2 regions of the Gluconobacter sp. OJA genome follow, and region 2 is predicted to be linked to the other one. Evidence: riboswitches for the same ligand, from Rfam matches in the RefSeq annotation. Region 2 holds a riboswitch; the other holds the start of a gene.
What was found. Region 2 has a riboswitch for fluoride ahead of ABDK75_RS03510 (voltage-gated chloride channel family protein). Riboswitches for the same ligand answer to the same signal wherever they lie in the genome.
Positions count from the first base shown of each region.

Region 1 (8,831 bases), on a different contig from region 2:
TCTCAAACCATGAAGATCTGGAAATTCTGCTCAGAGGCTTCTGTTTCGCCTACAATCATCGCCCGCAGCGTGTTCTGGGCGGCATCGCTCCCGCCCAATGCATCATCTCATGGCTTGAAAAACATCCCGCGTCACGTAATCAAGACTATATCAAACCGGCTGGTCGTGACATCATGAAACAGGTCGACGAAATCCTTGATTACGCCAATGACGTCTCGCAACCTGACACTGCCACGGCGGAAACACGTCTTCTGCGTAATGCGGGGTCTGCGCCTTGCCGTTCCATTGCACCGGATCGGCCAACGCCGCAGCAGTCGACAGCACGAAAGTCGCCGCAGCTGTGGCCAACAGGGTTTTTCTTATTCTTGACGGTGTCATGGTCGTTCTCACTTCACGTAGCCGAAACCGGCATGTTGCAGTTCAGGGATCGTTGCCACGATGCCGGGGGTCAGGACGACGCCGTCGATCAGGTGATTGGTCAGTTCGGCGGCCATCTGCTCGTGTGACAGACGATCGGGATTGATACCTTTCTCGATCAGCTTGCCCGTCTGCTCCCAGATCGCGTTGTGGCAGGCCATGAAGACGACGCCGCGTTTTTGCAAAATCGGGATCGTGTTGCCTGCCGCTCCGAAAAGGCCTTTCGTATCCTCGTGAGCCGAAGCATCGAGAGCACCGTCTGGCGTTTTGATAAGCGTGTTTGACGCAAAGGCCGGCCCGGCGAGCTTCGCCAGCTGATACTTGTCCCAGATTGTCTGGTCATAGAGGGCAAGGTGAGCGGAGCCATGCGTGGCCGACACCGCGAGAAAGTCCGGGTGTCTGAACGAAAACACCTGTGCGTTAACGGAATTGCGCATCAGGTTGAGCCAGGGGCTATCGATTGCTGTGTTGTCCCAGACCTGCTTCCGCTCGCCGCGATAGGCGATCACCAGATCAAGTGCCTGGGCGTCCCACATGTGCGGGTCGTCGAGCACCATCGGCACGGTCCTGAAATCGCGGCGGCGCGGGGATCTGGCCAGCTGCGAGGTCAGCACGGCAAGATTGCCGGTTCCGTCCGCATGGGACGAGGAAGATCGTGCTGCCAAGGCAGTGGAAGTGGTGGCGATCGTGGCGCCGGCGGTGGCCGCCATCAGGCCCAGCAGGGCATGGCGACGGTCGGCGCGAAGGTTTGAAGTCATGTCGTTCATAGTCGGTCTCCTTTGGAGAGCCTGATCATGCGCTTCTCTTGATCACCTGAACCAACTCATTTGAAAGCACGAAACGTTCGATTTTCTTGATCGCTCGTCGATGTGACTTCGGTCATAGCCCCTGAAAGATCACCCCGGAGGTCCATTTCAGGCCGATGAAAACCCGCACAGCTCCACGATCGCTGGCGACACCGCCCCCGAGACCACCGCTTATTGTTACTGCCGGCTCCAGAATATGGTTAAAGCCGATATCAACGAAGCTCGACAGGCGTCGTTGCCTGGTTTGCTGCTGACGCACCACATCGGCGACCAGCGCAGTTCGAGGCCCTATCAGATGCGAGCTGACCATCCCGACCATCCATCGTTTCGGCCGCTCGTCAGGCCGAACCCTGAAGGATCGCGTCCAGGCGATTTCTATGCCGACCCTGGGCGCTTGCCTGGAACGGCCAAGCGATTTCGTCGCAACGAACTGGACGCTGTCGCGTGGTCCCTGATGGCCGCCCCCATAAGGCTCCTGGCGGATGAGCGATATGAGCATGGCCGGAACGTAGCGCCCCTGCTGGCGGAAGTTCCATTCCACTTCCGCGCCCGCCAGATTGCCATGAACACTTGACGCGTCGCCGAACTGACGCACGGGCGCAAAGCTCAGTTCGATCCGGCCGGGCAGCCCCAGCTTGATGGCCGGACCACCCCGCGCGCTGTAGCGCCCGTCGCCGGCTATACTCACGCGCTCGGCCGTTTGCAGCGCGACATGTCCTGACGGCGTGACAAAGGCGTCCTTGAGCCTGACGGGTAAATTAGCGCTCAGACCCTGGGGATCGCCCTGCGCGTGCACCGGACCCGTCAGGCACCAGGCAAACACGGCGCACAGGCACGCCCCCACAAACTCATTGGCCCTGTTGCGCAACAATGCGGCGTTATGGCCGCGGTGCCTAGCCCACGGCAACGAGAACAGCACCGAGGGCGATCAGGACAACCCCGCCCCAGCCTTTGGCGGACATATGTTCGCCCAAGACCAGGACGCCGAAAATCGCCACGAAAACGACACTCAGCTTGTCGACAGGCGCCACGCGCGCCGCATCGCCCAGCTTCAACGCGCGAAAATAGCATAGCCATGATGCTCCCGTGGCGAGACCCGACAGCACGAGGAAGAGGACCGTCCGCCCACCGATGGGGTCTAGCGCGCGCAGCTTGCCGGTGAGGGCAAGCAACGTTCCCAGCACGACGACGATGACGATCGTGCGCACGAAAGTTGCGATATCAGAATCAACCCCCTGAACGCCGAGCTTGGCGAGGATTGCCGTCATTGCCGCAAAGGCGGCTGATAACAGAGCCCATACCAACCAAGGGGGCACACCTGAGCCATTCATGATCATGATGCCCTATCGGTTAGGCGTCTTCTTCGGTTGCGGTCTGGGCGATGCGGATGGCGCCCGTGTTGAACCCGTCGGCCGTGATATGGCCCAGCGCCACGGCACCGATGCAGAGAATGACCGACGCAGCCACGTTCACGGACGCCCGCCCCCAGGCATCGTTACGGATCAGGTCGAGCGTCTGCAGGCTGAAGGATGAGAACGTCGTATAGCCGCCGCAGAGCCCGATCATCACGAAAAGACGCATGTTTTCCGACACCGGATAGCGCCCGTCCGCAAGGGTCAACGTGCCGAAGAAACCGATCACGAACGAGCCGAGCGCGTTGATGGGGAGGATCGTGCCCCATGGGATGAAGCGGCTGATCGGCATGGCCGCGACGGAAACCAGGTAACGCGCCAACGTGCCGAGAGCGCCTCCGACCATGACGATAAGACAGGTTGTAAACGACATGCCATTCCCTTTCTGCGCGAGTTCGGACGGAACCCGCTGTTTCGGGCGGCGAAATGCAGACGCACTCCCACCGCCATTGTGTCGCGGTAGGAGCCATCAGCCCTTGCGAGGGCGGTTGAAGGGGGAGCTCCATCCCCTTGTCGGGAGAGTTAACATAAAGCGGTCGCAGTGCGCTACTTCAGGGTGCCGCCGTCGGGGCATGGTTAATCCCGAGAAGAGCCGTTTCCTGTATTTGTGACCTGCCAGCCCTCCTTTTTTGTTGCTCGCCCTCACTGCCGGGCGCACATAATCCCGATGACGCGCGAACAGCAGAATTTCGTCGTCCTGGACAAGGGGATGGGGTTCCCCTGAAACCGCCGCAAGGCTGATGACTCCTCTGTGCCGCAATCGGTACGAGGAGACATGTGCGCCTCTCTTCGTCCCGAAGGTCGTTTATCTTTGGAGTGGAGATCTATCATGCACATACTGGCCATTCTCGATCGGCCTGGGCCGGCGCTCCAGACCCTTCGCACCGTCGATAGCCTCATGGTGCGTTTGCAAGATTGCAAGGTGACGATCCTGCATCCGCGGCAGGAGACCAATCCGGACTTCCAGTCTGAGGACGAAGGCATCGAGACGCAGAGCGAACACGCCGAGTTCGAAAAGCGCGAACAGAATTTGAGTGGTACCTTGCGCGACATCGCCGAGCGATGGATGACGACGCTCGCGGACACGGGCTCAGCACAATGGCTCCAGGCGATAGGCGACGTTCGCAGTATCGTCGCCGAACAAAGCCGGAAAGCCGATCTCGTGGTCGTCGGCAGACACATGCCAAGCGACCCCGACCGGACCAGAAAGACTCTCATGGCAGCACTTTTCGATGCCAACGCCGCCGTATTAATCGCTCCTGAGCAGGCGCCCCGGACGATCGGCGTTCGTCCCGTCATTCTGTGGGAGCCGTCCCGGGCGTTGGATGCCGCACTATCGGCGGCATGGAAGTTGCTGCTGACTGCCGAACACGTGACCTTCCTGATCGGAGCGCTCCCTGATGAATGTATGCCTGATCCTGCCCGGCGGTTGATGGATGCCGGCATCAGTGTCGGTATCGACCGTTTTCGGATTGATGACGGTGAAGGGATCGCGCTTCGCGATCATGCACTGCGCGCAAATGCGGATATTCTCGTTATGGGCGCCTATACGCATCCGCGTTTCTTCGAAAGGCTTTTCGGAGGCGTGACCGAGGACATTCTTGCCCACGAGATGCTGCCATTGTTGATCCATCACTGAACATCGATGCCGATGCCGCGCTTGATATCCCAAGCGACTTCACGCGCGGCATTGGACAACTCAGTTCCCCATGTAAGGGTGATTAGCTCCGGGCGTGAGCGCCGTGTAGAGCTGGTCGCGAATATTGTCGAAGCCGATCGTCAGCCACCGGGCAGAGGCGCCGTCTGTGGCAATCTGTCCCGAGGTGCGGGTAATTTCTTTCGATCCGTCACACATGGCTGCGGTGACCTGAGTCAAACCGCCTTTCGGCCCGCCTTGGGCAAATTCCGTTTCGGCGGAGCAGAGTTCGTCCTTGGCAGGCAATCGCACGGCGTTGAGATACATCACGATACGACGGCTGTCTGCCGATGCCACGCCGTCCTGTGTCGGATAAAGGGCAGCCAGCGTCGCGTCTGTCTGACCCGGAACCGTTCCGATGAACTTGACGGGCAGGCTCTTGTAGTCCCACCACAGACGCGCCCGTTCATGCGAGGGATTGTTGCTGCTGGTGATTGCCGTTCCGCATCCGCCAAGCAGAGCCAGTCCCGTCAGGACGGAGGCGAGAGGCAGAACCTTCGATTTGCCAAAAATTTTCATGGAAGCCTGTTCCCGTGATCGCATTTCGGCGCATGATTTTTCGGAGGGGCAGAGACACTCTCCGGAATGCAAATCATTGCCTTTCGAGCTTCGCGGCCAGGACCGATTTCCCGCCTCGCTTCTCGTGAAGACTTTGATACGATCAGGGGACGAGGCTGAAAATTGAAACGTATCGCTTAGAACGTTCGATAAAATAGATTACCGGGTTGCTCTTTCACCCGGAAGGCCTCATTCGAGAAAAGCTCAGCGCCCTGCAACGCGTTTCTCAGGGTAATGCGCCGCAATGCGCTGGTTCATTGGATACACGGTCGACGAAATCAGGCCGTACGCCGATGCGCTCTACTCCGGGGTTGCGATGCAGGGAGAGACGAACAGATTTCCCGCCCACCCGCTGGCGAGCGTCTTGGCCGCGACGACCAGCCACATGATGGCGAGCATCACGCAGAACACCGTGCCCGCGACGCCGAAAAACCCGCAATCGAGCATCGCACCGAGCCGGAACGTTGCGACCGTGTAAACGCCCAACGGGAAAGTATAGCCCCACCAGCCGAGATTGAACGGGATGCCCGAGCGCCAGTAGCGCGCCGTGATCAGGCACGCCATCAACCACCACCACAGCCCGAAGCCCCACAACAGCAGCCCCGCCAAGACCCCCATGCCGTGGGCCGCGATGCCGATCTCCCGCAGGCCATGCAGCGCCATGATTGCAGGTGCGTCCCCACCCAACACCAGCATTCCGAGCGCGCCCGTGCCGATCGGTCCCAACGCCAGCCAGCATGACGCCGCCATGCTCTCATGCGGCAGTTTGTGCAGCGCCATGCGTAGCGTCAGGATCGTCAGGATGCCGAACGCGACCGGCACCGAATACGCCCAGAGGACATAGGACGTGAGCAGCACGGTGAGCTGCGTGCCCGCATCCGCCAGATGCGGCGCGATCTGTCCCCCGGATGCCCCCGCCACTTCGGCCGCCACGACCGGTAGCAGCCAGATCGCCGTCATGCCTTCCAGACGATGCTCGTGCCGTGTGAACATCAGATATGGGATCAGCACCCCGCAGGCGATCGACATCGCCACGTCCAGCCACCACAGCGCATGGGCGATGCCCACGATGCCCTCACCGAACAACGAAATGCCGAACGCGATGCCGCCGTTGATGATTGTCGCCAGTCCCATTGGTATGGTGCCGAAGAACATCGATACCGTGCCATGCCCGAAGATCCGCCGCGCCTCGTGGCCGAACATCATCCACCGCGCGGCATAAAGCCCGGCGAACAGGGCAAACAGGGCGATGTTGAAAAGCCACAACGCTGTGCCGACGCCGTGGAGATACGAACCGGCGACGGGGATCTGCGGTAGCGCGAGGGCCAGGATACCCGTCCCCATGGTGGCAGCGAACCAGTTGGGCGTGAACTGGCGGATCATCTCGCGCGGATGGGCGAGGTTCTGCAGCGGCTTCGTCATGGCTTGTTCACTGTGACAGGGGCGCCCAGCAGGGCGAGAAAGGCAGTTTCCGCCGGCGACAGGCGGCGTTGCGGGTGGCGCAGCGCGCGGAACTGCCGGTCCGGCAGGTTCATGGGCACGGCGCATAGCAGCCCGGCCTCGATCCGGCCCGCCACCACGCTTGCCGAGAGCACAGCAGCAGCGGTCCCCGTCTCCACGGCGCTGGCCATCGCCTCGTTGGACGCGACCTCCAGCATCACGTCGAGATCGGCCGGATCGACGCCGAGGGCGTGGAGTGCGTGTTCGAACTCGATGCGCGTGCCCGACCCGGCCTCGCGCAGAACCCACGGGCTGCGCGCGAGATCGCGGGTCGCGGGCGGGGTCGACGCCCATGGGTGATCGGGGGCCACGACCAGCAGCAGCTGATCCTGAGCGACGACATCGCTGTGCAAGTCCGGCGTCGGCAGATCGCCTTCCACCAGGCCAATCGACGCCTCGCCCGATTGCACCCCTGCCGCAATATCGCGTGTATTGGCGATCGTGACGTGTAGGCGAATGCCGGGATACGCGGCGCGGAACGCATTCAGACGCGCGGGCAGCCAGTAGCTCGCTATGGTATGGCTGGCATGCAGGCGCAGGCTGCCGTCGCGCAGGCCCGCGAGGTCGAACATCCGCTCGCGCGCGATGTTTGCGCGGTTCAGCACGGTGCGCGCTTCCTCAAGGAACAACCGACCGGCCGGTGTCAGTTCGATGCGGCGACCGATCCGGCTGAAGAAAGCAAGCTGGAATTCGCCCTCCAGTTGGGTCACGGCATGACTGACGGCGGATTGCGTCAGATTGAGGAATTCGGCGGCCCGGGTGATGTGCTCGCGCTCGGCGACAGCTGCGAAAATCCGAAGTTGTTCCAGCGTCATGACACTACCGCCCGGGTCAGGGCCACCAGCACGGCACAGCCAAGGGCACCAAGCGCAATCGTTAGCGCGCGCTCCATCCCAGGACCGACCGAGTAATGCGTCGTATCCGCCGCGATTGCCGTACGCGTGGCTTGGAACCGCCGATACGCTGCGGCGAACAGAACAACGCCGAGCGCGACGAACACGACGCCCAGTTCGGCGGTGACCCCATAAGGGCGCGGTGCGGCGGCATCGTGCTGGTCTGCCGCCAGACGCAGGAACAGGTCAAATTTCGCCAGTACGCCGCCGAAGGCCACAATGGCAAGCGCCGTGCGGAGCCAGGCGAGAAAGGTCCGCTCATTGGCTGCGTGATCGGTATAGCGCGGGATCATACGGCCTGCGCCAGCCGGTCGGCGACCTCACGGGCCTGCACGCGGATTTCCGGAATGGCAATGGACTCCAGCAGCACGCCGAGCCGCGCCGGGCCGATTGTAAACAGATCGTCCGCCACGTCGCCCTCCGCGTTGATGAGCGCACCGTCCGGCGTGCAGGACAGGCCCGCGCCCTTGAAACCAGGAACTATCTCACCCCGATTGAACAAATCGTGCAGCAAGGGCGCGTCTGCGCGTTGGTATTTCAGGCTGGGGCCGGTACAGTTGATGACGTGGGCGGCGGTGATCGTCATGTCGTCGCCGGCCCTGACGATCAGGCCATCTTCGCCGGTGCTGATTGCGGTCACGCGCCCGTCAAGCACGCGCAAGGTTCCGGCCTGACGCTCCTGGTCAAGGATATCTGCAATATGCGGAGCCATACGATGCCGCAGGATTTCCCAGCGCCGTAGCAAATGCCGCTGGAAACGGGATTTTTCGACATCCGGCAGCGCCAGCCACAGCGTGTTGATGACCGGACGCATGCTGTCCACCGCCGCCCGCCAGTCGGTGCCGCGTTTCAGTGCCGCATGGAAAGCGCGCAGGTAGGCGAGTGCGGTTGATGCTGTATTTCCGGGTGTAAAGACAGGTGCTGGCAGCTTCGTGTATGCCGCATGCCGTTCGGGAAACAGGCCGCGACGCGACAGGGCCGTCACCTGTCCGCGGTGGCCGTTCTCCCGCAGACGCAGTAGTACGTCGATCGTGGTCAGGCCGGTGCCGATCAGCGTCACCGCGTCATCGGGCGCAACGTTGGCCAATGCCCGTTCATCCCAGGCGTTGTGGTGATAGCGGCCGGTGTCGTCCAGTTCGCGCGGGATACCGGGCAGGCGCGCCGGATCGAAATGCCCGGAAGCCAGCACGACCTGTCTGGCATATAGCACCTCCCCGTCAGCGAGTGTCACGGCAAAGCCGCCGTCGATCCGGTGACAACCGACGGCGCGCTGCCGGACGTGCTCAGGAGCTGCGATAGAATGCAGGTTGCGAAGATAAAGGCCATAGAGCGCGCGCGGCACGAACTCCCCGTCATCGATCGTGCCGGGCACGTTCTCGGCCAGCCAGCGCAAGAAGTGGTCGGGGTCGGCCGGGTCGGCGCTCATGCCCTTGGCCGGGACATTCAGGAGATTTTTCAATGACGGTGTTGAGTAAGCGAGCCCGAAGCCGGGACGGTCGGACGGATCGACCAGCGTCGCAGTCATACCGTAGCGGGTGGCGAGGTTCCA
Region 1 covers NZ_JBDIWI010000003.1:110,628-119,458, forward strand. Annotated here, with positions in the region: partial or broken gene ABDK75_RS14560 (IS481 family transposase) at 1-87, shown strand, start outside; gene ABDK75_RS14565 (transcriptional initiation protein Tat) at 387-1,184, opposite strand; gene ABDK75_RS14570 (hypothetical protein) at 1,297-1,911, opposite strand; gene ABDK75_RS14575 (EamA family transporter) at 2,117-2,560, opposite strand; gene crcB (fluoride efflux transporter CrcB) at 2,574-3,008, opposite strand; fluoride riboswitch at 3,089-3,154, opposite strand; fluoride riboswitch at 3,332-3,392, shown strand; gene ABDK75_RS14585 (universal stress protein) at 3,465-4,274, shown strand; gene ABDK75_RS14590 (hypothetical protein) at 4,335-4,850, opposite strand; gene ABDK75_RS14595 (TDT family transporter) at 5,190-6,311, opposite strand; gene ABDK75_RS14600 (LysR substrate-binding domain-containing protein) at 6,308-7,204, opposite strand; gene ABDK75_RS14605 (YidH family protein) at 7,201-7,575, opposite strand; gene ABDK75_RS14610 (FAD/NAD(P)-binding protein) at 7,572-8,831, opposite strand, start outside.
Region 1: linked by a shared signal. The riboswitch ahead of ABDK75_RS14585 (universal stress protein) and the one ahead of ABDK75_RS03510 (voltage-gated chloride channel family protein) in region 2 are both predicted to bind fluoride.

Region 2 (20,505 bases):
CGATTTCGGTGCCGCGAAGGACTTTGAGGATGGCTCTTCCGTCAACCTCTTTGTCTCATGGAACCACCAGTTCACGATGGAGCCGCTCAAGCCGACGGCAAAGCAGTTCTATGACAAGAAAGACGGGATCGGGACGTATAATTACTCGTCCAGCTATGATCCGTCGAACCCGTCAAAATACGGGATGCTGAATGGCAATATGTGGGATCAGGTCTTCGTAACGCTGCCTGTCCACATTCATCTGCCGGCGAAATTCTCTTTCGATTTCAAGCCATATTACGTTTACAACGGTGGCTATACCTATAACGGAAGCCTCTTTAGCGGAGCGGGCCGTAACGCGACCATTGGCCAGGGTGGAACGCCCATTTCCGGCAGTGTGCCCTCAGCCTCTTACTACAGCGTTTATCGTCCGCACGCTGGGACGGTGGCGAAGCTGAATTATGATCCGGTCAGTTGGGATCATATGGAGTTGGGATACTGGTTCGATTATCAGGATAATCAGGTCAACAACATGTATTCCGTGTTGCAGACCAATGGCAGCCAGTACTTCCCGTACAATACCTCCAAGGGGCTGTATGTGAATGGAACCCGCTATATGCCGTACCAGGGGGATGCCGGGTGGAAGATCCATTCGCTGTTCTTCCAGAATACGGCCAAGTTCCTGCATGATCGCCTGACGCTGAATGGCGGCATCAAGGTCGCCATGATCAATCGCTGGACGGTCAATGGCGCATCGTCAACGCCCCGCACCGAGCAGAACCAGGTTGTGCCTCTGCCGCAGGTTGGCATCAGCTATCGGATTGATCAGCATAATCTGATCTATGTGAATGCCGAAGGCGACTTCCGCATGCCAGATCCGGGATCGCTGGGGCAGGTTTATGATGCACAGACGGGTGGCTATGTTGGCAATCCGTACAACCCGAAGCCGCAGTATTCGATCAAGGAAGAACTCGGCTGGCGCTTTGATAACGATTACTTTATGACGGATCTGGAGCTGTTCAACTACTCCATTACCAACCGTCTGTTGTCCACGAGCGTTTACATCAACAATCAGGCCATCAGTTCCACCATTAACGCGGGTAACCAGACCGCGCGCGGTGTTGACTTCATGATATCAGCACATCCGTGGCACCATCTCAGCCCGTATGTTTCCGTCGAATATCTGAACGCCACGATGGATTCCAATATCCTCACGACGGGCACCCTGAATGGTCAGACGGTCAGTGATCTGCTGCCGACCAAGGGCAAGACGGCCGTTCAGTCTCCGCATGTGCATGCGAGTGCGGGCCTGACGTATGATGATGGCCATTTCTTTGCGAATGGCAGCGTCAGCTACGTGTCGTCCCAGTATTCGACGTTCATGAATGACGAGAAAATCCCAGGGTATCTGACGGACAATCTGTCACTGGGTTATCGCTTCAACTCCTACGGCCGGTTCAAGGCACCGAAGTTCCAGCTGAATTTCAGCAATCTGGGCGGCGATTTCGTCCGGACTGGCGCCTACAGCCTCGTGTCCAATGCCAAGGCAGCCAAGGGTGTTTACGGCAGCACGATCAGTGCCAGCGGAACGCCGACCTATTACCTCTATCCGCGCTTTAGTGTGACGGGGAATATCTCTGTCGGGTTCTGATCTGGCGGCGATATGCATTTGAGAGAAGGACGGCTCTTCCTGGAAACAGGGAGGGCCGTTTTTTTTGTATTGCGAGGATGACAGCGCTGGCTTTGAACGCTAGCATTTCGACAACGGTAATGGATTCTGCCTGACCATACTGGTCGAACCGCTCTCCTCCCCGAGATGCTGATGATTCCTGTCAAACTCGCTTCTTTAGAAGCATGACAGGAGAATTGCGTCCGATGCCTGCTTTCCATAATTTCCCCCGCGTGGCTGTGACGACATTGCGATGGGGCTTTCTGCTTCTGCTGCTTGGCGGAAGTGTCGGATCTGTTTGTGCCCTGTTTCTCTGGTTGTTGGACCAGGCCACGGACATACGGTTTGAGGCCCCTTGGCTGATCTTTGGCCTTCCGCTGGCCGGAGTGGGCGTTGCGCTGTTGTATCAGTGGTTTGGCGGGAAATCAGCCGCCGACAATAACCTGATTATTGATGAAATTCATAAGCCGGGTGGGGGCGTCCCTTTCCGCATGGCGCCTTTGGTTTTGTTTGGAACGGTTGTCAGTCATCTTTTCGGCGCATCTGTTGGTCGGGAAGGAACGGCCGTTCAGATCGGAGGAAGCTTTGCTGCTGCAATTGGCCGCCTGTTTCGGCTGCACGTGCAGGACATGCGCCTGTTGCTCATGGCGGGGATTGCCGCAGGTTTTGGTGCCGTTTTCGGAACGCCTGTTGCAGGGGCTGTTTTCGGACTGGAAGTTCTGACGCTTGGCCGGCTTGATTATGCGGCTCTGTTGCCGGTTGCGGTGGCCTCGATTGTCGCAGACTGGACGTGTCATGCATGGGGTATCCACCATGCCGTTTATCATGTCGGCTTTCGGGGGATCGCCGCGGCAGACGGTTCGATGTTTCACGTCAACGCCGTTTTGCTGGTGAAGGTCGGTTTTGCTGCCGTGTGTTTCGGTCTCGCAAGCCGGGCGTTTGCGGACGGTGTTCATCGCCTGGCAGGCGTCTTCCAGCGCCTTTGTCCATCAGCCTGGATACGGCCTGCAATTGGTGGCGTGCTGACGTTGCTGCTGGTCTGGATACTCGGAACGCGGGACTACCTTGGCCTCGGCACTGTCTCACATGTGGAGGGCGGGGCGAGCATTCTGAACTTCTTTGGGGCTGGATATTATCCCTGGAGCTGGTTCTGGAAATTGGTCTTTACTCTTGTCGCATTGGCAACCGGCTTCAAAGGCGGCGAAGTGACGCCCCTTTTCTTTATCGGGGCGGGTTTGGGAAACGCATTGTCTCCTCTGCTGGGTGTGCCAGTTGATCTTCTGGCAGGGGTGGGGTTTGTGGCCGTGTTTGCCGGGGCAGCCAATACACCTCTCGCCTGTACATTCATGGCGGTGGAGCTCTTCGGCGCGACCGATGTGATTTATTACGCGACTGGTTGTTTCGTCGCTTATCTCGTGTCCGGCCATACCGGCATCTATCTTTCCCAAAGGATCGGGACGCCTAAACTGGCTCTTTTCTCAAAAGAGCAGGGGCAGTCGCTGCGAGATGTCTGCAATCGTTGATGCTATTTCCGGCGCGGTGGATTTTTCTTGGCGTTCAATGTCGTGCAGAGCAGGGCTGCCAGCAATATTTCTACGCTGAGCAGGCCAAGCCATGTGATGACATCAATGATGGGCGTTTGCGATCCATGGAGTTGAAGCATCAGGCTTAAACCCAGCAGTGCGAAGCCTGTCAGTCTGAGGCCGAGCAGATAGGACGCCGACGTGGCTTTTTTGAAGAAAACTCCGCTGCCACGAGCAGAACCCGCCGCCATCAACAGAATGGAAATCTGCCCACACAGCAGCGTCGCCCCCATCATGGGGAAAGTCTTTTCTTGCGATAGGTATTGATGGCGGCATAGGCGAACGACCCGGCAAAAAGTGCGGCCGTTACACTTGTCGCGGCGCTGACACTATCACGCCATGGCGCCCCCAGGGCAGCAATGGCCAGACATGCCAGAGCGCAGGCAGCCAGAAGTTCGGTCCAGGCTGCTTCTGATTTACGGAACAGGGCGAAAATCAGGGCGAGAGCCCACATGATGAAAACGCACTGAATTTCATGATTTTCCCGTCCCGAAAGGCCAGCGGGGAGGATGCGGTTTGCAAGAAAATAGGATGCAAACGCCAGGGAAAGCCCGGCCAGAACCCCCACATTCAGGCGTTCTGTCAGCACGTGTCCGAGATGAGGGTTGCTTCTCAGGCGTTTGATCGTCCAGAGGCGCATTCCGCTTCCAATAACGGCGGTCAGCATCAGTCCGCACACAAAATAAAGCCATCTCGTCACACCGGGCGCAAAGCGTGCGACGTGAAGACCATACAGGAATGTGTAAGCACCAATGAGTGGCCGCTTTTCGACATGTTCGCTGAGAAGGTGGCCGTTCGTGCCGTCAAAATTCAGGGTGTGTGATGTCATGCTGACGGTGTTCGTGTTGCCCGATGTGATGGTAATCACTGACGCCTGATCGGTCGGATTGAAGATATAGATCTGTGCGATGCCGGCTTCACCGATGCGTCTTTCTGCATCCTGAAGAATGGGAAGGATGGGCGCGAGATGGCCCGGATGGCCGCTGGGCGGACGGGTATTCAAGGCCGGATTCAGATCTGTGTAAGACGCCATCAGATCATGTTTGTAAATGGCCTGTGTGCTCCATGGGAGAAGCAGGGTCCCCAGCGTAACTGCGCCTGTGAAGGAGATCATGAGGTGGAAGGGCAGGGCCAGAACGCCTAGAAGGTTATGCGCATCCAGCCAGCTTCTCTGTCCTTTTCCCGGACGGAATGTAAAGAAATCCGTGAAGATCCGACGGTGAATAATGACGCCGGAAATCAGGCCGACGACAAGGGCCAGCGCGGCGATGGCGGCGATCAGGCGACCAAACGGGTAGGGGAGTTGAAGCTCGAAATGGAAGCGGTAGAAAAACTCGCCGCCAAAGGTTTGTCGAATGCCGTCAGGGCTGCCGGTTTGTGGGCTGAGTGCTTTCTGCAAATACACGCCTTTGGGGTCAGACCAGACCCCTAGTGTGAATGGCTCCTGTTGTGTCGGTGCATTCAGATACCAGGCCGGAGATGCGGGGGCATTCTGTGTGAGCCACTCTACGGCGTGAGCGCTTGCTTCAATCGGGGAGATACTGGTGGCGCTCAGTTCTGGCCGCATCCAGACGCTGATTTCCTGGCGGAACACACTCAGCGTTCCGGACAGGGCAATTGCGAAGAGAACCCATCCAGTTATCAGCCCAAGGCCCGTGTGCAGCCAGGCCATGGAGACGCGAAAATTGCTTTTCACGGTCTCCAGCCCTCTAAAAGAGCCAGTCCTCCTGTAAGGAGTGTCGCAAGCAGCGTGACGCCAAAAGCTTTGCGACCATCGGCAACGCTAAAGCAGGCCATGAACGTAACCGGCCAGACCAGCAGGCCGACAAGGATGCCGGCCATAGCGCAATCTGCGCGGGAGAGGGGGAGCCAGAGGCTCAGGCAGATCCCTCCAAGCGCTGACAATGCGTATCCGCCGGGCAATGCCGCCAGTAAACGCAAGGTCAGATGCTGGCGCGCCGGACCGGACTTACCAGGTGTAGCCAACGCTCGCCTGTGCGTTGCGGCGTTCGCCATAATAGCAGAATTCCTGATTGTAAGAGGCGTAAGCAAGGCAGTTCGCCACATAGTTCTTATCAAACAGGTTGCGGACACTGGCAGCAACTGTCCAGCCATGCAGTCTGTGGGATAGATTGTTGAGATCGTAGCGGATAGATCCGTCAAAGAGTGCATACTGCGGAATCCAGACGCTGCCATAAGATGCTTCGCCACCATAGGTCTTAGCAGAATATCGCATACCGCCGCCAAAGCCGAAGCCCTTCAGAGGGCCGGATGGCATCGTGTAGAAAACAAACAGCGAGGAATTCCCTTTGCCCGATTGCATCAGGGGTTTGCCGGTTGAATCGTCACGGACTTTCTGGAAGCTGACGGATGCTGTGACCATCAGGTTCTTATATGGCTCAGCATGTGCTTCGAACTCGAAACCATCTGAATGAACCAGACCACTGGCGGTGCTGTACCCCGTATTCCCGACAGCAACCAGAACGTTGGTTTGTTCGATGTGGAAACCGGTCGCTGTCAGCAGGATGCTGGTTCCCGGAACCTGATATTTCACACCGCCTTCAAGCTGCTTTCCGAGAGACGGGGCAGCCTGATGCATGGTCTTTCCGCCATCGCTGGACACGGCGCCAGACTGTGGTTGGAAAGATGTCGAATAGCTGATGTACGGCGCGAGACCGAAATCAAAATGGTAGAGGCCGGAGGCGCGCCAGGTAATCTGGCTGGGGCTCTGACGGCTGTCTGAATTGTAGTTGGACTCAACCTGATGGGAGCGATACCAGTCGTTGCGGATGCTGCCCGTCAGGATCAGGCGGTCCCAGCGGATCTCATCCTGCCCATAAGCGCCCACCTGATGGGAGTCCGTCCGATAGTTGACCCATGGAGACATCGGATCAATGGCCATTTTGTAGTTCGGATGAAAGACGTTCAGGTCTGGTGCTGCGCCATAAAATCCCACTTCTGTCGCGCTCTGTTGCATGTAATCAAAACCGAACATCAGCGTGTGCTGCAGCGGGCCTGTCCGGACTTTGCCTTTGAATTGGCTATCAAACGCCAGGTTGTGGGTACGTTCGTACGTCTCGATTGCTGAGCGGGCCAGCGTATCGTCGCTGACATAATACCCCATGTCATAGACGCTGCGGTATTGGGTCTTTACATCGTCATAACGGCCGCGAGACGTGAAGCTCCAGTCATTATTGAATGTATGAGTGAAGATGTAGGTGATGGCCCCTTGGCGACGATTGTATTTTTCGAAGGATGAATCACCATCATAGAAATTTCTGGGCAGATAGCCGTATGACGCCCGCTTGAGCGAGCCTACCAATGGGACGCCACCGTAAGTCCCGTTCTCAGGGTCGTACTGGTAATTTCCAAGCAGCGTGAGAGTTGTTGGCCCATTCCCGCCGAAGGTCACCGCAGGGCTGATGGAAAAGCGGCGGCTTCCTGTGCGGGTTAGCTGTGTGTGTTGCCCGTTGACGGTGCCATAGAGGCGGTACCGAACAAACCCATTGTCTGTTGCGTATCCGCCAACATCTGCATCGACGCGATAAAGGTCGAACATGCCTCCCGTTGTATTGATCCCGCCGTAGAAGCGCTGGTCGGTGGGTAGTTTGCTGGAGAGGGCCGTCAGGCCGCCGGGGCTGGATTGGCCATACAGTGCAGACGCGGGGCCTTTGAGAATTTCAACCCGATCCAGACGTGATGTATCGGTCTGCGCCACCGCGTATCCTGTGGGGCTGTCCTGGAGTTTCAATCCATCCAGAAACGTTGGGACGGAGAAGCCGCGGAGAGCAAACAGATCGTAACGCGTGCCAACCGCACCGCCGCGCTGGTCCGCAGTGACGCCTGCTGTGTAGCGGACTGCCTGATTGAGGTTCAGAACGCCTCGAACGTCCATCTCATTACGTGTAATGACCGTGACAGACTGAGCCGTCTCGATCAGCGGCGTATCCGACTTCGTTGCAGACGTCGCCACGGTCGCCATTCTGCGTGCCCGTACGGAGATATGCTCCATCTTGGCAGGAGTGGACGTCGATTTCCTGTTCGTATGGTTGTCTGATGGGGTTGTCGTCGTTGTCTGGTCAGCGGCGTGAGCGTGGCTGAAAACAAGGCACAAACCGGCAATAGCAGGGGTAATTCGGGAATTGCTGGGCACGGGACTCACGCGGTGGCTTGATGAAGGAAGCGGGACTATTATTCAAATGATAATTATTCGCAATAAGAATTTTTTGAAAAAATTATTGTTTTCGGGTGAGCATTGTGGGTGAGTAGGTTCAGGTTAAAATTTTTGACGATGAACTATGTTATTTTTCCGTAATTATTATTGCTTTCAATTTATATTGTAATATTTTTGATTTGAATGTGGTGGCAGTTTATTTTTATTTGCTCGAAAAAATATTTCTGGTATTCGTGAGTTGGGAATATTTTTTTATCGTGTAATTTACATAATTTCTGGGTAGTCTGGATGCGTTTCCTGATTGTTGGCGGAGCCGGCTTTGTCGGTAGTCATGTCGTTCTTGCTCTGCTCGATGGCGGTCACGATGTTGTCGTTCTTGATAACCTGAGTACTGGCCATCGTGCGGCTCTGCCGGACAGTGTTGGCTTTCACCAGGTCGATCTTCTGGATTTTTCCGCAACAGCTAAAATCGTTGCGCAAGGACCTTGGGATGGCGTGATGCATTTTGCGGCACTTTCAGTTGTCGCAGACAGCATGCGTGAACCCTTGCATTATTTACGTCAGAATTATCTAACTTCGTTAAATCTCATACAGGCCTGTATCGACAATAAAGTTAAGAAATTTATTTTTTCTTCGACCGCTTCACTCTTCGGTGGACCTGAGCGTTTGGAGCCTATTCCAGAGAATGCTGCTGTGCAGCCAGGATCCCCTTACGGTGAAAGCAAGTTTTTCATTGAGCGCGTTTTGCTTTGGGCAGATGCTATTTACGGCTTAAGAAGTGCGACACTTCGATATTTCAATGCTGCTGGGGCTGATCCAGCGGGACGTGCCGGCGAAGACCATAATCCCGAAACACATCTTATTCCATTGACTATCGATGTAGCATTGGGGCGGCGTCCTGCGCTTAAGCTTTTTGGGATGGATTACCCTACCCGGGACGGTTCCTGTATTCGCGATTATATTCACGTTACCGACCTTGCTGATGCACATATCCGTGCGTTGTGTCAGCTCGACACCCGAAGCGTGGCTTATAATATCGGCACTGGGCGTGGGTATTCAAATTTGGAAATTATCCAGAGCGTAGAGCGGGTCAGTGGGAAGAAAGTCCTATGGGAGGCTGCTCCTCGTCGTGGAGGAGATCCTGCAATGCTTATAGCGAATTCTAATACGTTCCGAAAAGAAACCGGCTGGACACCGAGGGTTAGTGATCTCGACAGTATTGTTGATACGGCCATGCAATGGCGGAAAAAACACCCATATGGGTATGAAAATTAAATGAATTAGAAAATTGTAAATTTTATAATTAACTTTATTATGCAAGAACTTTTAAAATCATATCTTGTAATTCTGAGGGATGTATTTTGGGATTATTGCAAAGTTTCTCACTTTTATGAGTGTTGTAGGAAAGAGAAATAAAAGGCGTTGACCGTATTTTTGAAGGCGTAACGTATCCCGGAATTGACGGGCGATGGTCGCCGAAAAATATGAGATGTGCGGGGCGCCCACAGTCACGCAATGTACGGTCCAGATTCCCCAATAAAGCGTCACCATTTCGAGCGTGGCGTTCCCAGGCCGTTAGAGCATCTGGGGCATCCAGGCGGCCTGCGTCCCATGGGCCATGATTTTCCATGGTCACGACGTAAATCAGTTCCGGCTTTTCAGCCGACACGATGCGGTCGTGAAGGTATTCACCGATTGCTTTGTCGCTGATGTAGGGGCCGGCTGTTTCAGCGTGTACAAAATCATCTGGGCCGACGAGTGTGGTAAAGCCTAACGCAGGCATCAGGCGATCTCGACCGTAAAACCTGAGATCGTGAGGGTGGACGAAAAGCCGTTTTTCATAAAGGGCTGCAAGCCGATTTGGTAACCCAAAGGTATGCTCATCCTGAGCTGTAAGAAAGGGGTCAAAGGCTCGAAAACCAAGCTCCTCCTCACTGCGCCCACAGAGCACAGCATATTCCGTGCGCATTGTGTATGCGCCGAAACCGCTGACGGAGAGCGCCCCATAGTGGTCGGAATTTTTCTTTAGTCGCTCAAAGTTATGGAGGGGAGCAAGTGGATGGTTGGGAACTAGATCTTTAGGATCTGCAAAGGACTCACACTGTACGATGATCAGAAAAGGGGCTGGATCTGTGTCTGCTTTCCGCGCGGGCAGTGGCTGGGCAGGCGCCGGTGACGGTGTTGCTCGCCATCTGAGCGTGTAAATGAGCAATACCGGAAGTAATCCGCATTGCACGATGTCTGCTTCAAGATTGGGCCGCAACATAACATTGGAACGCCAGTAAAATTTCCAGCCAGCACTGAGGCCCAGGAGAGAGATCAGCAGTATCAGCAACCCGGCGAAATGAGCTGTAAGTGCAGTAGAAGAAAATGCGATGACGCATCCGAAGACAAGCAATGCAGCAGGTATTAAGATAATCTTCAGAAAAGTCGGGATCGCATCAAGATAAAAGCGTGGATAACGCAGGAATGAGGCAGCGACCGCCAGGTCAGAGAAAACTAAGGGTTCGCCCAACACTCGAAACTTGATGTTGGAAGCAATGACAAGGGCTAGAAACAATGCGTCCGTGAGAACGCAGGCAACCCAAAAGCCCCCTGTCAACGCAAGTGTTGCGCCGTAAAAAGTCAGGATAGACAGGGTATGAAGTGTGTATCCGCGCCAGCCACTGCGATCTGGCCGAATGAATCTGTCAAATAAGATCGAAAATACGACCGTGCAGCAAAGGGAGAACAGAAAGTTCTTCACAGAAACGACGCAGAAAAAAGATAAATCATGAATTCGAAATCGGCTTTCGGATGCAGCAGGCTTTCAGTTAGAAAGCATGTCTATGAGATTTCATCCATCAAGCACAGGCTCTACGATTGACTCGGTCTTGCTCAGGCGACCGCCAAGGGCCGAGAGCAAGGATGTTGAACTGGGATGTATCTCCTCATTCTCTAGCAAAAATCCAGGTCATTCTGCTGCATCGATCCTGCATGACATCCTGCGTGCAAAGATTGGGGGAGCTTTCTGGTTGCCGTCAGTAGTGCTTTCCGCTGAGCGCAATACTCTCCTGTCGCTGCCAGCAGACGCGGCTCTTGCCTGGAGTTTGTGGAAGCATGTTACGGCTCAGGTAGATGCACGGAAAGTCGTCGTTATTTCCCAGCATTTGCATCATGCCGATGCGATCAGAGCCGCAGGCGGCCATGTTGTGTCTCAGGTGGACCCGCACAGCATGCTTGAACAGGTTGATGAAGTCTGGACAACGGGTCGGGACGACGTAGCGCTTCTAGGTGCAGTTTATGGTCGGTTAGTGAGAATATGGTCTCCTGAAGAAGGCGGGGCCGTATTTTCCGAAACAATGGCTCTCGAATGGCTGACACGGGCCATTTCCTGGCGTAGCCCGTTCGATGGCAGGTCAATCGATCTAACCGAAGCGGTAAGGATCGTTTCTGACGACCGTCGTGCCTGGGAGCGGACGCGGGATGTGGCGGTCTGCGTTGGCATGGCATGGTGGAAACGCGAGCGTATTCGCGAGTTTTTCAACGTGAGCCGGAAGAGGATATTTTTTCGGCATTCCATGTATGGCGCTTTAAGCGAAGCGCAACGTCGCAAAGGAATAATTGCTGCCTGGTCCAGCCGTATCCCGTCTGGACTGAAAAATAAGGCAAAGGCTCAGGGTGTGGGCATTTGCCAGGTTGAAGATGGCTTTCTGCGGTCTGTCGGGCTCGGAAGTGATCTTCTCCCTCCCTGTTCTATCGTGCTCGATCGGTCGGGTATCTATTTTGATCCTTCTCGCCCCAGTGATCTTGAAAAGATCCTGATGGAGACTTCTTTCGATGACAGCCTGCGGGCTCGCGCTCGCCATTTGATTGACACACTCGTAGCGCGGAATGTCTCCAAATACGGGAGTACGGCTGACGTTGGTTCCTTGCTTTCACGTCCTGCCGGGAAGACGGTTATTTTGGTGCCGGGGCAGGTCAGTAACGATCTATCCATCCGGTTGGGCTGCGGGGACGTCAGCGACAACCTCTCCTTGCTTCGTAATGTTCGTGATCGGATGCCCGATGCGCATATTGTTTTTCGTCCTCACCCGGATGTGGATGCAGGTCATCGCCCCGGTGCAGTCAGAGATGATATCGCCCTGCAGTATGCAGACGAGATCGTACGAGGTGGCCCAATGGTCTCTTTGATTGCTCAGGTAGACGAAGTTCATACCATGACGTCGCTTGCAGGCTTTGAAGCGTTGTTACGGGGGCGCGCGGTGACGACTTATGGAAATCCATTCTACGCAGGATGGGGGCTGACGTGCGATCTGGCTCCGAGCACCGGCCGTAGGGGACGAAAGCTGCAACTGGAAGAGCTTGTGGCAGGGGCGCTCATTCTCTATCCGCTTTATTTGGATCCGGTCACCCGAACACCCTGTGGTCCTGAAGTTCTTGTTGAGAGACTTTCAGACCCAACAATATGGACAACATCTTTCACTGTGCGTTTACGAAGATTGCAAGGTCGTTTACGTAGGAAAATGCAATATACACGCATGAGGATCTGGCCGAAATGAAGGCACCGGGCGATAGCCACTTCGGCAAGAAACATCTCAAACCTCTAAAAACGCGGCATTTCCTGTTTCTACAGGGATTGATGGGGCCGTTTTTTGAGCGCGTCGGAGAAGCCCTGCTGGCGGATGGCTACAAGGTCTCCAAAATTAACTTCAACGGCGGAGACAAGCTTTTCTGGCGCCTCCCAGGTGGTGTGGACTATCGGGGAAGCCTTGAAGACTGGCCTGATTTTCTGCGCAACTTCATTGTGCAACGCGAAATTACGGATGTCGTTATTTTCGGAGACTGTCGCCTGCATCACATGGCCGCAGCGAAGGTCTGTGAAGAGCTCCAGGTTCCGATGCATGTCTTTGAAGAAGGGTATCTCAGGCCGGACTGGGTGACGCTTGAACTTGGGGGCGTGAACGGCCACTCGCGTTTACCGCGCGATCCCGACTATTACCGCGTGGAGGCGCAATTGCTTCCTCCCCAACTGCCTCACAGGTCCGTGCCATCTTCTTTTCAAAGGCGTGCAGCGGAAGGTATTGCCTATAATACTGCTGACCTTCTTTTGAGATGGTATTTCCCGCATTGGACAAATCATCGTCCTTGGCATCCCCTTGTTGAGGGAATGGGCTGGCTGAAGCGGTTTTCGCGTCGTAAGGCTGTTACCGAACGTACGAAGAAAGTTCTGAGCAGGCTTGAGGCCTGTAAAGCGCCTTATATGCTCTTTCCTCTTCAGTTGGATGCGGATGCTCAGGTCCGTCTCCATTCGGGCTTTAGTGGCATGCAGGAGGCGATTGAATACGTCATTTCTTCCTTTGCGGCTCACGCACCGGCAAATATGCGGCTGATTATCAAGCAGCATCCTCTGGATAATGGTCTGCGCGATTGGCGGCATATTATTGCGTGCTCCGGGCGCCGTCATGGAGTGCTCGGGCGGATAGGCTTTATCGAAGGGGGTGACATTGCCTTGCTGGTCAAGCAGGCTGAAGGCGTCATCACAATCAATAGTACGACTGGTACATTGGCTCTGGCAGAAGGTATTCCGGTTATTACGCTGGGGCAGGCCATCTACAATATTCCCGGCATTACATACGAGGGAACACTCGACGCATTCTGGAAGACCCCGGAAAAGCCGGATATGGAGCTTTTCGCGGCATTCAGGCGCGTTCTGGTCGAATACTGTCTTGTCGCCGGTGGCTTTTTCTCAGACGAAGCCATGTCCAAGCTGGTGCAAGGTGTCGTGGCAAAGCTTGAACGACATTCGCCTCAACTGTTTCAGACACGGGCGACTGAGGAAGGGCATGAATTCTGGCATGGAATGAGCCGTCCGCTCTTACGTCTTTCAGAAAAGGTTGCGGACGCAGTAGGGGCTCCTGAGTGAAGGAAAGTCAGGCAACATCTCCGTTTCTTCTTGATATTTCACGCCTTCTTTCCCGTTCGGGAGCGAGTGTACCAACGGGCATTGATCGGGTCGAGCTGGCCTATGCGCGATACCTGTTGGCTCATGTATCAGAACAAACGCGCTTTTGTGCCATGCACCCAATTGGTGTGATGGGAATGATTGACCAGGCCACGGCGCGGCGGTTCATACAGGCCCTGGAACTTCAGTGGGGACAATCTGGTTCCGGTCGGCCGGCCGCGCGCCTATGCGGTGCGATTAATCGTGGCCTGTTCTGGCATCGGCCTGCGGCAATGGCTCCTGGCACAATATACCTTAATGTTTCACATCATCATCTGACACGCCCTAAAGTGGTCGGTGCCTTTCTCAAGCAGACAGGTGCTCGGTGCGTGGTGATGATTCATGATCTTATTCCGATAGACTACCCGGAATATTCTCGCCCGAGAGAGCCCGCGCGGCATGAAATCCGTCTCAAGACAGTCGCACATTATGCTGATTCCATTATTGTACCGTCGCACTACGTGAAGGAAACGGTCTGTCGACATCTGAGGGAACTCTCAGTCGATATTCCAGTCCACGCAGTTCTTCACGGGGTCGATGCTCCTCACCTCCATACACGCACGATGGAACTGGACGCATCAATTCGCGATCAGCTCAAAGGACGACCCTATTTTGTATGTTTGGGCACCATTGAGCCACGTAAGAACCATCTTCTCTTGCTCAATGTTTGGCGTCGTCTTGTTGAACAGGCACCATCCTCGGCCCCTGTACTGGTAATCGTAGGAAAGCGTGGCTGGGAGAACGAGAATATTCTTGATCTTTTAGATCGCGCACCAGCCCTCAAGGGACACGTCATTGAGTGCCAGTCATTGCCTGACACGATGGTTCAAACCCTTCTGAAAGGCAGCTCCGGGCTCCTGTTCCCATCATTTGTCGAAGGTTTCGGGCTTCCACTTGCGGAAGCTTTGTCGCTGGGCGTGCCTGCGCTTTGTTCCGATATTCCAGTTTTACGAGAGGTCGGAGGATATGCGGCGAGCTATCTCGATCCTCTGGACGGGCCGGCATGGTTGGACGCGATTATGCATTACGCTGCTTCGGGGTGTGACAGGACAGACCATACGTTACAGACAGAAAGCTTCTGCACCCTTTCCTGGGAAGAGAGCGTAGCGCAAGCACTTTCACTGATACAGTAATCTGAAAGTATTTATCGAAATTCCATTTAAAATAACTGCTAGATGACTGGTTTTCTATCGCGGGCGATCACCCATCCAGCAGGGTTTGGTAGAATTTCTTCATGCGTCGTGCATAGGGTTCAATAGCAAAGTCCTGTGCACGTTTCCGGCCTGAAGACGAAAGAGCCGCCCATAATGCATCGTCTTGGTCGAGCGTTTTAATGCCTCCAGCCAATGCTTCTACGTTTGTGCTGTCTACAAGAAGCGCTGAAGTTCCTGAAATTTCCTCTGTTGCATGCCCCAGGCTCGTCAAAACGGGGGTGCCTAGAAGCATGGCTTCCAGAATAGGCAGACCAAAGCCTTCCGCCAGAGACGGAAAAGCGACGCATCGTGCTTCTCTGATGGCGCGAACTAAGGCCGGGCGGCTGCACCAGGGCAGGATCCGCACGCGCTCAGGAACTGGATGATGCTTGAGGGCATGAAGCTCTTCTGCTCCCCCAAATCCTAAAGCGCCGATTATGGTCAACGGGCGAGTTGTTCCAGAGCGACCATGGGCTTCGATCAGTCGTCCAACATTTTTGCGACGTTCAATCGTGCCGAAGTAGAGAAAACCGTCTTTTGGACAAGGAGCCTCGACAGTCAGCGCTTCAGCCATGAGGTCTGTTGGAAACGAAACCGATTGAGACAGCATGCTGATTTTCTCCGGAGGTAGTCCGAAGAAACGGATCAGATCCTGCCGGACCGCTTCTGAAACCGTGACAATGGCATCAGCATTGTCACACCAGAATTTCAGACGTCTATGAAGGCGCTTGACCGGAGTGTCGCTGAACTCAGGGTGGAGCAGTGGAATAATGTCGTGGATCGTCACGACATTGGGAATGCCTGGCCACCGCAGGGGAACCGGATAGGTCCAATGCATCAGAGCCGGTGGCACGTCAGCTTTTATGGAAATCGGCCTATGAAGCGTCCGGTCCCTTATTTCGGCTGTTCGATAAAGGTCGTGACCAATATAGCCGTCACCTGTCTGCTGGACGCAACTATTGGGCCAAGTGCTACGGACGAGGCGTTTGATTTTCCGGGGAAAGTTATGAACATTTGCGTGCGTGGCCATGTCATCATGTAGCCACGCCGGGCGAATGCCTGCCTCGTTGTAGGCTTCTCCCAAAGTCGCTGCGTATGTTGCAACGCCCGTACCACCAGCACGGCCCGTATTGCGGGTATCAAGTCCAATCCGCATTGGTATCAGGGAGAGCGCCCGGTCTTGGTGTGGAAAATCCGATCCCAGACATCGTTGCTTACCGCGAAATTTTTTTCTGGCGCAGCGTAATGATGAATGAGGTGGTGACGACGCAGTTTGCGAAGAATGCCCCGCTTTGGTCGATACTGATGACAGGCGTAGTGAACAAGATCGTAGACAATATAGCCCGCGAGAAAGCCGAGGAAAAATGTGGTGCCGTTATGGCCCCCTAAAAAATGCGCCAAAGCCCAGAGCAAGCCTGCAAGGGGAAGGCTGACGGACAGGGGCATCATGTTGCGGAGCTTCTCTCCGGGCTCGTCATGATGATTGCCGTGGATCAGGAAGATAAATCGCTTGCCAAGCTCGTGCGAGAGATCGAGGTGGAAAAGGAAACGATGACCCAGGTATTCAAAAAAAGACCAGAAGATGAGGCCCATAAGGAACAGGGCTACAAATGGAGCCACCGCCATCGGCATACAGTCCAGACAGACAAGGGAAAATATGACGACCCAGACCGGGATGAAAACTGACAACGGCATATATGTAAGCCGTTCCAGCCAGTCATTTCTGAAAAGCCTCAATGACACTCGGCAGAATTCCCCTGAAACCTTTGTTGTCTGTGCTGAATTCCCTCTTTTTTCGGAAAACAGAACGCGTTGATCCATGCGATCATATCGATGTTCTCAAGACACGCATAGTAATGTTTGAGCTTCAAACTGAAGGATGTGCCCTTCCTGCACCAGCTCAGCAGGTTAACGAAGGCTTTCAAACTAGTCAGACCACTCAACTTGGTTCCAAACATTTCTGAAGAAGTGGTTTGTTTGAACGAACACATCTTCAGATTTCGTAAAACGTCAGAAATTTACGAAGGTTTTTTTCAAATTTCAGGTCGCAAGACGTAGTTTCTCGATACATCCCGCATGTGATCATTGCTCTGACGCTGCCATTGGAGCGAGTTCACCTGGAGCGTCAAATCTGTTCATCATTCTGAGGTTACGATGAGCATGGGGCTGCTTGTCGTATGGAAATATGGCTTTTTTAGCGATCTATAATTTTGGCCAAATGAAGTTCCTGCGGCCGAAGCGCGCAGGACATCCATCAACGGCAAACATTGTCGCTGAAGTAATCGGTTGCCCTTTTGAAGATTACAAGATCGTCGGGACAATGCCGCCTTCGCACCTGATCGCAGCACCATTGGTAACGGCGCCGAATGGGCTTGAAAGCAACGCAATCTGAGCTGCAATTTCCTCCGGATGGATGAGGCGCTGGAGAAGGGAAAGGGGGCGCATTGTTTTGAAGAATTCTGCTTCCCGCTCTTCTTCTGACGCGTCCTTGTTCGTAACAGCCGCCTTGATGAAGGCCGTACTGCCTTCGGATTTTGTTGGGCCCGGAAGAACGCAATTGACGGTAACGCCGGTTCCCTTGGTTTCTTCAGCCAGGCCGCGTGATACAGCAAGCTGCGCTGTCTTGGTCATGGCATAGTGAATGGTGTCTCCCGGTGTCACGACGCCGCATTCGCTGGAGACAAAGATGATGCGTCCCCAGTTCTGCGCAATCATGTTTGGGAAATAGTGCCGGGAAAGCCGGACGCCACTCATGATATTGACTTCGAAGATATGGCTCCATTCTTCGTCCGCGATATCGGCAAAAGCTTTGGGTTCAAAAATGCCAAGGTTGTTGATCAGGATATCAACGGAGGGGACGGCTTCAACCAAAGCTGCAACTCCGGCCTGTGTTCCGGCATCAGCCTGAACGGCACGAACCTGCGTTGGTGCATTCAATTCTGCCGTGGCTGCATCCAGCTTTGACTGGCTTCGACCGCAAATGACGACATTGACGCCCTCCGCCACGAAACGCTTGGCAATGGCCAGTCCGATCCCGGACGTTGAGCCAGTAATCAGAGCGGTTTTACCTTTAAGGTTCAGATCCATGGTGACCTCGCATCTATTGTTTTGTTTAATTTGAGAGAGTGCTGAAAAATTCGCTGGCTTAATCTATGGAACCACGGACCTCCCTGAGACCGCTGCGTTTCAAAGCTGCAAGCGCGATGAAATACACTGCCAGACCGCCTGCCGAGAGCAGTGCGCTTCCGATACCAAGTGAGCCATAACCAAGCTGCCGCCCCAGAAGCACACTCCCAAGAGAGGCGCCCAGAGCGTTGGCAATATTGAAAGCCGAATGGTTAAGGGACGCAGCAAGTGTTTGTGCGTCTTCTGCAAAGTCCATAAGGCGCGTTTGCAGGGCTGGACCAAGAGCATTCACAAAGGCTGGGATAAAGAAAACATCTGCCATCAGGCCAAGTGGATTGTGCATGACGTAAGGGAACAGAAGCATCACGAAAATGCTGCCTGACAGGGCCAGGATAATGGCAAGATTGATGTTTCGATCAACAATCCATGCGCCAACGTTGGTTCCGGCCAACATGCCGCATCCCCAGATGACCATGTAAAGCATGACCTCCCATTCGGGCACATGCGTGACGTTTTGCACGACGCTCGTCAGATACGTGTAGATTGCAAACATTCCCCCAAAGCCGATCGCCGCGGTCAGAAGCGTTAGCAGAACCTGCGTATTTCCGAGGGCTTTTACTTCTCGCAGAGGGGAATTTTTCCGGTTCGGTACGTCGGCTGGAATATAGCGCAAAACACCCAGGAATATGACGAAGCCCAGACTTCCAATAATGAGATAGGCAATGCGCCAGCCGAAATGATTGGCGGCAAACGTGGAAAATGGTGCGCCAATCAGGGTTGATATCGCAATGCCGGACAGCACACGGCCGACAGCCCAGCCTCTATGCGAGCGCTCGACCATAGAGGCCGCGATGAGCGCAGATATGCCGAATAATGCGCCATGCGGGAGCCCTGTGATGAAGCGCGCCACTTCAATCAGGCCGGGGGTGGGCATGGCGACGCTCAGGGCGTTTCCAAAACAGAATAGCAGCAGGAGAACGAGCATCAGTTCCCGGCGAGAGAGGCGTGCTCCAAGGATAGTGATAAGCGGGGCGCCAACGACGACACCGAGCGCATAGGCCGTAATCGCATGACCAGCATCTGCGGGTGTGAGGCCGAGAGATGCTGCGAACTCGGGCAGCATGCCCATAATGGCGAATTCGCCTGTCCCGACTACGAACGTCCCGAAAGTCAGGAGAAGGAGGGCGGCAGTTCTACCATGAGGAGGCGCAACCAGAGGCGCGCTTCCTTCAGGATGCAGTGTCTCTGAGGGCATGGAGTGATCCAGTGTTGATGGTCTTCAGGATGTCAGGGCTTTTGAGGCAACACGAGCAATAGCAATATCGTCTTCAGAGCTGGCACCAGATACGCCGATGCCTCCAATCACCGTACCGTCAGCAGACTTCAGGACGATCCCGCCGCCAAAGCTTGTCAGGCCGCCATTCGTATTTTCGAGCGAATATGCCTGCCCGTCTGGATGCGCGATTTTGGCGAAGTCGGCGCTGTCCATCTGGAACAGGACGGCAGTTCTTGCCTTTTTTTGACTGACATCAATCGAGCCAAGTGGCGTCCCGTCCATGCGTAAGAAAGCCATGGGCCACGCTGCCATATCCACGATGGAGATGCAGACTTTCAGGTTGAGCCTTTCGGCTTCCTGGACCGCAGCCTGAAGCATGGTCTGTGCAAAGGACATTTTCATGGGGAGAGAACCTGTCTTTCTGAAGAAAAAGTTACTGCGTCAGTCCCCGATGAATAAGGGAACGCTATCTTTCTTCAAACGGCACGAGTTCAGCATTATTGGATATTTGCGCGTTCCACATGCTTCATCATGATCCATGCCAAGCGGATTAAGCGATGGCGTGGGAAGTTCTGCGCTGGGCCGGCAACAGCTATGCTGGCCCGGACTTCGCCGCTTTCTCTCAGGGGAATGGCAACTGCGTTTATGCCTGGATGATAGGCTTCTAGATCAAGCGCATACCCTTTGATCCGGACATTCTCGATCTCTGCCAGTGTCGCATCATTGAGCGCATTGGATCGCGTGGTCAGGACGCGTTGCCCTAGACCCGGAACAAATGCGAGGAACACGAGACCCACAGCTGATCCTTCGAGTTTTTCCCTGCTCATCAGGCGAGAGGCAGCGATATTTGGCTCTTCCAGGTCCACAATGTCGAGATAAGCCGTTTCATCGCCACTTGGGACACCGAGGTAAACAGTTGCGTGGCTTTCTTGCGCAATGATCTCAAGCACGGGACGTATTCTATCTCGCAGAAGGTGATCATCTCCTACAATCCGGGCCAAATTCAGAATGCGGCCACCTAAATGGTAACGCATGTCTCCCGGACGGCGGTGGACATAGCCCAGATATTCAAGGGTTTGCAGAATATTGTGGGCGGTCGTTTTCCCAAGACCGGAAATTGTCGCGAGGTCTTTTAGCCTTGCGCCTCCGCCCTGTTGCGCAATGATTTCGAGCAGGGCGGCAGACCGCTCGATAGACTGAATAAGCTTTGGTGACTTTCCCATTAAGCGGTTTCACCTTCTATTACCCTGCACGTAAAGGGCAGCCCTTAAAAATCCGACTTGTATGTGTCTGACTATTAGCAGTCAGCGGCAGAAATATTCACGTGCGTTGCAGTAATTGATTGATTAAATTCCCGGACCGGTTCGGAAATATTGTCTATAGAATGTGCTGATTTCTATTGGTTGAAATCGGTAGTGTTGCAGGATCGCTGTTCATAAGAGTGCAACCTTTGCTCTAGTTCAAAATCCAGAGCGGGACGTTTCTGCAAAGTCATCACTTGTCGCTCACGGCTCCCCAACTG
Region 2 covers NZ_JBDIWI010000001.1:757,790-778,294, forward strand. Annotated here, with positions in the region: gene ABDK75_RS03505 (TonB-dependent receptor) at 1-1,630, shown strand, start outside; fluoride riboswitch at 1,737-1,818, shown strand; gene ABDK75_RS03510 (voltage-gated chloride channel family protein) at 1,855-3,171, shown strand; gene ABDK75_RS03515 (hypothetical protein) at 3,174-3,467, opposite strand; gene ABDK75_RS03520 (PepSY-associated TM helix domain-containing protein) at 3,464-4,927, opposite strand; gene ABDK75_RS03525 (hypothetical protein) at 4,924-5,247, opposite strand; gene ABDK75_RS03530 (TonB-dependent siderophore receptor) at 5,201-7,384, opposite strand; gene galE (UDP-glucose 4-epimerase GalE) at 7,694-8,680, shown strand; gene ABDK75_RS03540 (LTA synthase family protein) at 8,718-10,151, opposite strand; gene ABDK75_RS03545 (hypothetical protein) at 10,420-11,946, shown strand; gene ABDK75_RS03550 (capsular biosynthesis protein) at 11,943-13,310, shown strand; gene ABDK75_RS03555 (glycosyltransferase family 1 protein) at 13,307-14,521, shown strand; gene ABDK75_RS03560 (glycosyltransferase family 1 protein) at 14,589-15,737, opposite strand; gene ABDK75_RS03565 (sterol desaturase family protein) at 15,743-16,276, opposite strand; gene ABDK75_RS03570 (SDR family oxidoreductase) at 16,883-17,668, opposite strand; gene ABDK75_RS03575 (MFS transporter) at 17,727-18,962, opposite strand; gene ABDK75_RS03580 (heme-binding protein) at 18,987-19,385, opposite strand; gene ABDK75_RS03585 (IclR family transcriptional regulator) at 19,481-20,206, opposite strand.